DNA from 3 places in the Vibrio gigantis genome. Region 3 is predicted to be linked to each of the others. Evidence: riboswitches for the same ligand, from Rfam matches in the RefSeq annotation. Region 3 holds a riboswitch; each other region holds the start of a gene.
What was found. Region 3 has a riboswitch for thiamine pyrophosphate ahead of thiC (phosphomethylpyrimidine synthase ThiC). Riboswitches for the same ligand answer to the same signal wherever they lie in the genome.
Positions count from the first base shown of each region.

Region 1: another riboswitch for thiamine pyrophosphate. It lies ahead of thiD (bifunctional hydroxymethylpyrimidine kinase/phosphomethylpyrimidine kinase); the one in region 3 lies ahead of thiC (phosphomethylpyrimidine synthase ThiC).
Region 2: another riboswitch for thiamine pyrophosphate. It lies ahead of thiB (thiamine ABC transporter substrate binding subunit); the one in region 3 lies ahead of thiC (phosphomethylpyrimidine synthase ThiC).

Region 1 covers NZ_AP025493.1:1,903,586-1,907,428, forward strand. The annotation lists gene OCV56_RS24455 (helix-turn-helix domain-containing protein) at 141-881, shown strand; gene OCV56_RS24460 (DMT family transporter) at 959-1,876, shown strand; TPP riboswitch at 1,975-2,086, shown strand; gene thiD (bifunctional hydroxymethylpyrimidine kinase/phosphomethylpyrimidine kinase) at 2,185-3,069, shown strand; gene OCV56_RS24470 (ABC transporter ATP-binding protein) at 3,059-3,838, shown strand; gene OCV56_RS24475 (ABC transporter permease) at 3,831-3,843, shown strand, end outside.
Region 2 covers NZ_AP025492.1:3,176,742-3,180,584, forward strand. The annotation lists gene thiP (thiamine/thiamine pyrophosphate ABC transporter permease ThiP) at 1-821, opposite strand, end outside; gene thiB (thiamine ABC transporter substrate binding subunit) at 907-1,899, opposite strand; TPP riboswitch at 1,953-2,072, opposite strand; gene OCV56_RS14220 (flavin prenyltransferase UbiX) at 2,116-2,739, opposite strand; gene mpl (UDP-N-acetylmuramate:L-alanyl-gamma-D-glutamyl-meso-diaminopimelate ligase) at 2,778-3,843, opposite strand, start outside.
Region 3 covers NZ_AP025492.1:3,510,516-3,514,358, reverse strand. The annotation lists gene OCV56_RS15815 (multicopper oxidase family protein) at 149-1,531, shown strand; gene crcB (fluoride efflux transporter CrcB) at 1,632-2,015, shown strand; TPP riboswitch at 2,078-2,176, shown strand; gene thiC (phosphomethylpyrimidine synthase ThiC) at 2,306-3,843, shown strand, end outside.

The DNA.
Region 1 (3,843 bases), on a different replicon from region 3:
ATACGGCCTCTCATTTGGAGGCCGTTTTTGATTACGTAGCTAGCATGTATTTGATGAGCATTGAGTGTGCCTCTAGGGAAGTGATAATGTAACGTTGTGTCTCTTACTCTAACCTAGCGAAATGTACTCCGGCGTTGCTCATGAAATCTAGCTTAAGTATTCGATCTTACACCAAGCAATTTAATACCCATGCACATGATGACCATCATCAATTGGTATTGCCGATCCAAGGCAGTATTAATATCGAAATGGTGGGATATGTCGGTAAAGTGGCCGTGGGCGAATGTGTGGTGATTCCGGTAACGACAGCGCATGCGTTTAAAGCGGATGAAGCGGCGCGGTTTATTGTTGCGGATATGATGGAGTTACCGCAGCACTTGTTAGAGCATGAGCTTTCGGTTTTCACGATAACGCCGCCTTTGATGAGCTTCTTGTTATTTGTTGAGAAGCAGCTGGAATATCAAGTCGACAGTGGCATTGAATCAACTATCTTGGATGTGTTTTCACTGCTGTTAGAGCAACAAGAAGTAAGCAAGAGTATCGACCCTCGTATTCGAGCGGTGCAAAGGCTCATTGCGGATAATTACGCCCAACCTCTCTCGATTTCTCAACTTGCAGAAACGGCCTGTTTAAGTCCTACTCAATTTAAAAAACGCTTTAAAGAGTGCATTGGAATCAGTGCGCTTAAGTACATCACTCGCTATCGTATGGAGAAGGCTCAAGCCTTGCTAAGTCATACCGATTTACCCGTTCAATTGGTCGCAGAAAATGTGGGTTATAGCGACCTATCTGCATTCAGTCGTCGTTTCTCTCAGCACTTTGGCATGTCTCCAAGGGCGTTTTTGGGCTCGATGAAAGAGAGTCTTTCAAAACAAGAATAGCGTCCTTTTGGCAAACTCAACTTAGTTTATGTTCACTATTATCTATTTCAGAAATGAAAATAAACTAGGTAATAGTAATGAATCTTGCCATCAATCGCGTTAACGAATTCCAAACAGGCACTTTAGCCATTGTGTTTGCTTCTGTTTTATGGGGCACGACGGGCACGGCAGCAAGCTTTGCACCTGATCTCAGTCCATTAGCGATTGGCGCATTTTCGATGGGTGTAGGCGGCTTAATGCAAGCGGTCTTGGCGTATCGAAAGATCTTATCTTCACTTGATAAGCTTTTGCTCAACAAAAAGCTGTTAGCGGCGAGTGCATTGGCTTTGGCGATCTATCCTCTGGCTTTTTACTCTTCAATGAAGTTATCGGGTGTCGCAATGGGTACGGTGGTGTCGATTGCTACTGCGCCTTTCTTTTCTGCTCTTTTAGAGTGTCTTATTAGCAAAAAGAATAATATCAACAAGCGCTGGCTCACGAGCTTTGCCATTGGAGTCGTTGGTATTGGGCTACTGGTATTTTCAGAATCATCATCAGTGAGTGCTTCTGGTGATGCTCTGAAGCTTTTGGGCATTGGATTGGGGCTAGTTGCTGGGTTGTGTTACGCCATTTATTCGTGGGCGACAAAAGCTCTGATAGACGAAGGCATTAAGTCGCAAGCGGTAATGGGCAGCATATTTGGGTTGGGAGCGATGTTGTTGCTGCCAACGCTATGGTTTACAGGGGATAACCTATTCGCATCGAATACCAACATATTAGTGGTGAGTTACTTGGTGTTACTTCCTCAATGTTTGGGTTATATCGCCTTCAGTTTTGGGCTACGCCATGTCACAGCAAGTAGCGCAAACTTGATTACCTTGCTTGAGCCAGTTGTTGCCGCCGTATTGGCCGTGTGTATTGTGGGTGAGCTTATTCCATTGGTTGGATGGCTAGGTATGTTCTTGATAGTGATGTGTTTATTCATCCAATCTCAGCCAGCTAAAAAGCCGTTATAAGTATTTGTTAAAGCAAGATTAATTGAATTAAATTCATGTGTGAATCTTATAATTGAATAAAATGAGTATCTCAGTTGCGAGAGTGCTGTTACTATCGTTATCAATAGTCGGGGGGCATATACCTTAGTTGGTGTTTGCTGAGATCGTTATTCGAGACCCGTTGAACCTGATTCAGTTAACACTGGCGTAGGGAACTATGATTACTTTGCCTACGTGGTTCAACAATGATCTCTCATTGGTTTCACCTCCACACTCTCTTTGCGGCGAAAGTTCGGTTCTCTTACGTCTTTTAGACAGTAGGAGCGACCATGACACAGCATTCCAATTCTCAAGTATCACCTAGCAGCACTCAAACACCAGAAAACCAATCTTCTTCGATCAATACTCCGATTGTTTTGACCATTGCGGGTTCTGACAGCGGCGGCGGCGCGGGCATTCAAGCTGATATTAAGGCCATGTCGGCAACCGGTAGTTTCGCTTGTTCGGTAATTACCGCGATTACATCCCAGAACACCCAAGGCGTGTCAGCCATTTTTCCAATCCCACTTGAGCATGTGGCTAGCCAGCTAGACGCAGTGTTTACTGATTTGAACATCGTTGCGGTAAAGGTCGGCATGTTGGCGGATTCGCAAATCATCAAAGTTGTCGCGGACAAAATCAAACAATACCAACCTAAACACTTAGTGATCGACCCTGTAATGGTGGCAACCAGTGGCGATCTTCTTCTAGAAAACTCGGCTATCACCACGCTAAAACAAGAATTGATTCCGTTAGCTGACATCATTACGCCTAACTTACCAGAAGGCGCAGCACTTACAGGCAAAGCCGTCCCTGAAAGCGAAGCGGAAATGCAGGGCATGATTGAAGACCTGCGCGCTTTAGGTGCAAAAGCCGTCCTACTAAAAGGCGGTCACTTGGAGAAAGATGAAAACAGTAACGACTTACTGATTTTACCAACCACGTCTGCTTTGATTAGCGCGAAGCGTTTTCCTACCAAAAACACCCATGGCACGGGTTGTACGCTTTCATCAGCGATTGCTTCTTTCTTGGCTCAAGGCAACACGCTTCCAGAGGCTGTCGACCTAGGTAAACAATACATTTCACGCGCGATTGCTCATGCTGATGAGTTGCAAGTCGGTCAAGGTCATGGCCCGGTAAATCACTTCTTCGCTGGACACGGTAATGTTCGTTGATACGGTTGGGGTTCAACTCAGCAATGCCACCTTGCGTTATCGCGATAGTGAACATGCAACCTTATCAGGGCTGTCACTGAGCTTAAAAGCAGGCAAGTGGACTGTGCTGCTTGGTCGCAGCGGTTGCGGGAAAACCACGGTATTGCGATACCTAGCAGGTTTACTCGATGACAAAGTTGAATGGCAGGGCACATTGGCAACGTCTGATGAACTGCCTCTCACCGATCGCATCGCATACATGGCGCAGCAAGATTTACTACTGCCGTGGTTGTCGGTTATCGACAATGTGTGTCTGAGCCATCGCTTTCAAAATTCCGCAGATAAGCATCTAAGCCAATCATCCAATAAACAAGCTCAAACTCACCAAGCATTGGAGTTGCTAGCTTCGGTTGGTTTGGCTGATTACGCATTTACCATGCCGGATCAGTTGTCTGGTGGTATGCGCCAGCGTGTTGCTTTGGCTCGCACCTTAATGCAAGACAAGCCAGTCGTACTGATGGATGAACCTTTCTCAGCGCTGGATGCGGTAACAAGACATAAGTTACAGAGCTTAGCGTGTGAACTGTTAAGAGATAAAACCGTTGTGTTGATTACCCATGATCCACAGGAAGCGGTGCGTTTGGCGGATAACTTGTATGTGTTGCAAGGCATACCTGCGAGTGCTCACTCTTTATCTGTGCCTCACACCTCAACGCCACGAGTGCTAGATGGTGAATGTGCCGAGTTGCAACAAGCGATCTTAGACCAGTTGGAGCGTGATTATGAATGATCTAA
Region 2 (3,843 bases), 330 kb from region 3:
AAATACTTCTCTTCCGACAGCTGACTAGCCGTCACAGATATAGGCTTAGACAAACGCTGAATACTCACCGCTAATACACCACACAACAGCATTTGCCATATCGCGAGTAACGCGCCAGCCTGCAGGTCAAAGTCGAATTTGATTGCTTGATAGATGGCGAGCTCAATGGTGGTTGATTTCGGACCGCCACCCAACGCCATCACGGTGGCAAAGCTGGTGAAGCACAACATGAACACTAAGCCACACACATGTGGCAATTGCTGTCTTAGCCTCGGCCACTCAACCCATTTAAATTTATTCCAATGACTCATGCCTAAGTGAGCACAGAGTTTATGCTGCTCGGCAGGCACAGTATCTAACGCTTGCAGAAGTAAACGGCTGGCATAAGGCAGGTTGAAGAAAACGTGCGCCAACAAAATACCATTCAAGCCATAAATCGAGAATGGTAGCTCAATGTTGAAGTTCGCCAAGAACTTAGCTAACCAACCACTGTTGCCGTAAATCGCCAGCAAGCCAAATACACCGACTAACACAGGTAGAACTAAGGTCGACGCGAACAACCTCAATAACAAGGCACGTCCAAAAAACTGTCTGCGGCACAAAGCATGTGCAATAGGTATAGCAAAGCCAACACTCAGCACTGTTGAGAGTGTCGCTTGATAAAAGCTGAATTTCGTTACATGCCAATAGTAAGGGTCGGACCATACTTGGCTGATATCAAGAGAAGGGGCATTGCTAAGCAATGCCCCAACTGCTGAAACCACGAAGGCGGTAATGAGTATCGCAACCCAGATCCCGACCTTAGGTGTTTTCTTTATCATAAATTGATTTTTTTACCGTAAATGGTTCATTCCAAACATCACGAATGAACCTTTAAATACAGAAAGCTAGTTTTTTAAAAGTACGTTAGAAAGTAAGTGCACTTTGCCATTCACGAATCCAAGGCTTACGCTTCTCGGCGATCTCTTCAGAGCTAAAGCTCAGTGCTTTCTGCGGTACAGTTAACTGCTCAAAGCCTTTTGGCAGCTCGACAGCCGTTACTGGGTACATCCAGTTACCTGTCGGCATGGCCGATTGGAATTCATCACTTAGGATAAACGCCATAAACTCATCAGCAAGCTTTTCGTTCTTGCTGCCTTTAACCTTAGCGGCCACTTCCACTTGAGTGTAATGCCCTTCTTCGAAGCTCGCTGCTGCGTACTTAGAATCGTTCTCTGCAATAATATGGTAAGCCGGAGAAGTTGTGTAAGACAACACTAAGTCAGACTCTCCCTCTAGGAACATAGAGTAAGCTTCAGACCAACCTTTGGTTACCGTAACGGTTTTCTGAGCCAACTTCTTCCAAGCTGTCGTAGTTTCATCACCGTAAACCGACTTCATCCATAACATCATGCCTTGGCCAGGTGTTGAAGTACGTGGATCTTGGTAGATAACCTTCAGATCATCACGCAGCTCAACCAACTCTTTCAGGCTCTTAGGCGGGTTTGCTAATTTCTCTGTGTTATATACAAAGGCAAAATAACCAAAGTCATAAGGTACAAAGGTCTTGTCATCCCAACCATTAGGCAGTGTTACTGATGAAGTATCAACGTTGTGCTCAGCCAGTAAACCCGTCGCTTTCGCTTCAGCCATTAGGTTGTTGTCTAGGCCTAATACGATGTCAGCTTTGCTGTTGCCGCCTTCAAGGCGCAAACGGTTAAGAATAGACACGCCATCTTCGAGCGCGACAAAGTTCACATCACAACCACACTTCTCTTCAAATGCTTTTTCAACGGCAGGACGAGGGCCCCAATCCGCAGCAAAAGAGTCGTATGTGTATACAGTCAAAGTGTTGTCTGCAGCGAAGGCAGAAAAAGAGATCGCTGTAGTAACAGCAAGGGTAGTTAATGTGAATTTCACTGGACGCTCTCCATGGTCTGAGCGGCACAGGTTTGAGGGAGGAGAACGGTAGAGGTTGTTCCTAACTCAATTCCTACGCCAGCATTATCTGGTTCAGGTTTACGGGTCCCAAGCGTGTGCTTGATCTCAGCTCGCATTCATTATTTGAATGGTTCGCTCCCCGATGAGTGTTCAGAATTGTAATTCGAATTTTAACAATAAGCTATCAAGTTTGGATCAATTACGTTGATCGTAGCCCCAACGTGGCACTAAACCTTGCTCGATACCAAGATGGTCTAGAATGCGCGCCACCATAAAATCCACCAAGTCTTCGATCGATTTAGGTTGGTGATAAAAACCCGGAGCAGCAGGCATGATCGTCACGCCCATGGTTGAAAGTTTGTGCATGTTCTCTAGATGCAGCGTTGAGAATGGCGTTTCACGAACTACTAATAAAAGTTGCCCTCGTTCTTTCATCACCACATCTGCTGCACGCTCAATCAGGTTGTCCGATAACCCATGGGCAATGGATGCCAAACTACCCGCAGAACATGGGCACACCACCATCTGCTTCGGCGCTGCGGAACCTGATGCAACTGGCGAGAACCAGTCATCCTTTCCGCATACAACCAGCTTTTCTGGATCGCAGCCCAAGTACTTAACCAAGGCTTGCTTTGCCGCATCCGGTCCGGCAGGTAACTTAAGCTCATGCTCAGTAGCCAACACCACTCGCGCTGCTGACGAAATCAACAGGTACACCTGATAGTCCGCTGCCAACAAGCATTCAAGCAAGCGCAGTCCGTAAGGCGCACCTGATGCGCCGGTAAAAGCAAGAGTTATCGCTTTATCGTGTTTTGTCATGTTCTCTGTTACTTCAAATTATAAGGTCGTGGATGCCGTTAGCCTTTGAGTGCTAATCCATCCAACAATTTCTGGTGAATACCACCAAAGCCACCATTACTCATTACCAAAATTTGGTCGCCCGCTTGTGCCTCTGAGACAATTTTAGCAACGAATGCGTCCATGTCATCACTCACGTGTGCGGGCTGGTGGCAAGCATCTGCAACATCCTGTACTGACCAATCAATGTTATCCGGTTGGAATAAGTAGGTAGAATCCGCTTGTTTAAGTGAATCAGCCAAGGTTGCTTTGTGCACACCACGTTTCATCGTGGCAGAACGAGGCTCTAAAACAGCAATAATCTTCTTAGTGTCGACCTTATTACGTAATCCGCCTAGCGTAAGTTCAATCGCCGTTGGGTGATGAGCAAAATCGTCATAAACAGACACACCAGCGACCTCGCCTTTAAACTCTAGACGACGTTTAGTGTTGATGAATTTCGCCAATGATTCGCAAGCAAGGTCAGGTGTCACACCCACGTGTCGTGCTGCAGCAATCGCCATCAAAGCATTGTTTACGTTGTGATCGCCAACTAAATCCCAATCTACGGTGCCAACACATTCATTCTGGAAATAGACCTCAAATTTAGAGCCATCTTTAACCAACTTCTTCGCATCCCAATCACCTTGTTCGCCACTTGACTCAGTTTCACTCCAACAGCCACGTGATAAAACATCTTGAATAGCGGTATCTTGCTTGGGTGAGAAAATACGACCATTGCCAGGCACAGTTCGCACTAAATGGTGGAATTGACGTTTGATCGCTTCAAGATCGTCAAAGATATCTGCATGATCGAACTCAAGGTTATTCATCACCAAGGTTCTTGGGTGGTAATGAACGAACTTAGAGCGCTTGTCGAAAAAAGCACTGTCATATTCGTCGGCTTCTACCACGAAGAACATGCTGTCACCTAAGCGAGCAGAGATACCAAAGTTACCCAATACACCACCAACTAAGAATCCTGGAGCGTAACCGCAGTCTTCTAAGATCCACGCCAGCATGCTGGAAGTTGTAGTTTTACCGTGAGTACCAGACACTGCAAGAACCCAGCGGTCGTGCAGCAAG
Region 3 (3,843 bases):
CTTTAACAGAACTTAGCCTTAAAAGTGTAAGTGCTTACTTATCTCAGCTTCTTTTATAAATAACCGATAGCACAAACCACACTTCTTTATGAGAATTATTCTCAATATTTTGTTACATTTTGGTTGTTATTACTAAAAGGCAACAAATATGGATATTTCCCGTCGTAAGTTTATTCAATCATCTCTCGCTATATCTGCACTAACCGTCCTGCCGGCTTGTTCAATGAAGCAGTCTGTTGATGAGCAAGGAAAGTTCGTTTATGACTTAACTGCTGAGCCCTCAACTGCTGAGTTGGTAAAGGGGTTTAATACTAATGTTTTAGCCTTTAATGGACAGATTCCAGCGCCGATTATTCGCTGTCGACAAGGCGAAAAGGTAACGATCCGATTTACCAACAAGCTTTCAGAACCGACGACAATTCATTGGCATGGACTGAGAATTCCAATCGAAATGGACGGGGTTCCTTTCTTAAGTCAGCCTCCTATTATGCCCGGTGAAACGTTTGTCTATGAGTTTACCCCACCAGATGCGGGTACTTTTTGGTATCACCCACACATGAACAGCGTTAAACAACTGGGTATGGGCTTAGTCGGCCTTATTATTGTTGAAGAGAGCGCGCCAGTTCAGTTCGATGAAGAGCATGCTCTGATGCTTAAACATTGGCATATCGACAAACAAGGTCAGTGGAAAGACTTAATGATTCCCCGCCTCAGCGCTCGTATGGGCACGCCAGGAGAGTGGAGTAGCGTTAATGGAGTACATGAACCTATCTATCAATTGAAGCAGTATGCAACGACTAGGCTCCGTATCGCTAATGTTGATAACACGATTACCTATCCGATTGCTATTGAAGGGGCAGAAGCATGGGTCATTGGCATTGATGGTAACCCTGTAAAGACACCTTATAAGCTGACTCAATATAAAATTGGCCCAGGTATGCGTGTCGACCTTGGGCTGATTGCTCCTAAGGTGGGCGAGCAAGTGAGTGTCCTTCAAATGAAGGGGCGTTTTCCGTTCTCCTTGTGTGAGTTTGAGGTTGTAGATTCAACGTTAATAGAAGGCCAAACACTTCCTTCATTGCCTTTGAATCCCGTGCCTAACTTAGATCTCGCCAACGCAGAAGAAATCGATTTTGTGTTTGAGTGGGAAGGGGCGGTATCACCAGTATCTAAAGATGGTAAGTCCATGCCTAAATTTTGGCTTACTAATAAGCGAGCATGGGAGGGAATGAGCAAAGACAATATTCCAGAGCCGTTGGCGACTTTAGAGTTAGGTAAGACTTACATATTCGATCTTAAGAACGTCACTCAATATCATCACCCGATTCATATTCATGGTCATACATTTACTGTATTGGAACTTGATGGTAAAAAAATTGAAGAACCTTTCCATACCGATACAGTGTTACTTGGAAAAAACGGCCGAGCTAAAGCTGCATTTGTTGCAGACAACCCAGGACGTTGGATGTACCACTGTCATGTCATTGAGCACATGAAAACGGGACTAATGGGATATATTGAAGTTAAGTGACACCTGTAACGTTTAATTTTTGCGCATGCATTCTTAGTTTCTACCCTCGCTTTTATCGGCGGTAAAGCTAGAATATAGGGACTGTTATTTGGGAGGATTCATGGGTCAGCTATCTATTTTAGGTTTTATTGCCATTGGTGGCGCATTTGGTGCTTGTTCGCGCTATTTGATTTCAGAGTTATGTGTAGTGATGTTAGGGCGTGGCTTTCCTTACGGAACACTGACCGTTAACGTGATCGGCTCTTTGATTATGGGCTTGCTCATCGCCGCATTCGAAAATGAGATGGTTGCGACGGAGCCATGGAGACAGATCATTGGCCTCGGTTTCCTTGGAGCACTGACTACGTTCTCTACATTTTCGATGGATAACGTGCTTCTTATGCAGCAGGGCGCTTTCTTTAAGATGGGGCTTAATGTGTTGCTCAACGTGGTTCTCAGTATTTCAGCAGCATGGATCGGCTTCCAACTTTTGATAAAGTCTTAAAACTTTCTTACGATTTGTTAACAACTCGGCTTGGTTTATCCAAGCCGTTTTTATATACTCGATCGAACTTGTCGGAGTGCCATATGGCTGAGACCGTTAACTCGGGATCCGTTGAACCTGATCAGGCTAATACCTGCGAAGGGAACAAGAGTAGATATCTAACTAGAATCCTTCTAGAGATCTATCTCCAGATCACAACTGTATTTCTTACCGTGATCCCTCTTGTAGCATCTAATCCGTCAAGCATTTTTATCCCTATAAATAATGGCTAAAAGCCAAGGAAAAATGCTATGTCGAGTCGTAAACAAGCAAGACTGGAAGCGAAGAATTTCATTGATTCTTTATCCGTACAACCTTATCCAAATTCAAAAAAAGCTTACATCCAAGGATCTCGAGAAGATATCCAAGTCCCTGTGCGAGAAATATCACTCGCAGATAGCCTTGTCGGTGGCACCAAAAAAGAGCCTGTATTCGAATCTAATGAGCCTATTCATGTCTACGATACCTCCGGTGTTTATACCGATCCTACGCATGAAATAGACCTTTATAGCGGCCTTCCTAAGTTGCGAGAGCAATGGATTGAAGAGCGTGGCGATACGGAATTGCTCGATGATGTAAGCTCTGTTTACACCAAAGAACGTTTAGAAGATGAAACCTTAGACGACCTTCGTTACGGAAACCTGCCTAGAATTCGTCGTGCTACTGGCGACCAATGTGTAACTCAACTGCATTATGCTCGTCAGGGTATTATCACTCCTGAGATGGAGTATATTTCGATACGTGAGAACATGGGACGTCAGAAGTTTGCTGATGAACAACTTAATCACCAACACCCTGGCCATAACTTTGGCGCCAACCTACCTAAAGAAATCACCCCTGAGTTCGTGCGTAAAGAGGTTGCTGAAGGTCGAGCTATTATCCCTTCAAACATCAACCACCCAGAATCAGAGCCTATGATTATTGGTAGAAACTTCTTAGTGAAAGTGAACGCCAATATCGGTAACTCTTCAGTAAGCTCTTCAATTGAAGAAGAAGTTGAGAAGTTAGTATGGTCAACCCGCTGGGGTGGCGACACCGTAATGGACCTTTCTACTGGACGTAATATCCACGAGACTCGTGAATGGATCCTGCGTAACAGCCCTGTGCCGATTGGTACGGTTCCTATGTATCAAGCGCTTGAAAAAGTGAATGGCGTTGCAGAAGACCTAAACTGGGAAGTGATGCGCGATACCTTGATTGAACAAGCTGAGCAGGGTGTTGATTACTTCACTATCCATGCCGGTTTGCTGCTTCGTTACGTACCTATGACGGCTAAACGTGTGACTGGCATTGTCTCTCGTGGTGGATCTATTATCGCGAAATGGTGTCTTGCACATCATCAGGAAAGCTTCCTATACACACATTTCCGCGAGATCTGTGAGATCTGTGCGAAGTATGATGTTGCTCTTTCACTTGGTGATGGCTTGCGTCCAGGCTCTATTGCAGATGCTAACGATGAGGCTCAATTCTCGGAGTTACGCACTCTAGGTGAGTTGACTAAAGTGGCTTGGGAATATGACGTTCAGGTGATCATTGAAGGCCCTGGACATGTACCTATGCATCTTATTAAAGAGAACATGGACGAGCAGTTAGAGCACTGCCATGAAGCGCCTTTCTATACTTTAGGTCCACTGACTACAGATATTGCGCCGGGTTATGACCATATTACCTCTGGTATTGGTGCGGCGATGATTGGTTGGTACGGCTGTGCGATGCTTTGTTATGTAACGCCTAAAGAGCATTTAGGCTTGCCGAACAAAGAAGATGTGAAGACTGGCTTGATTACTTA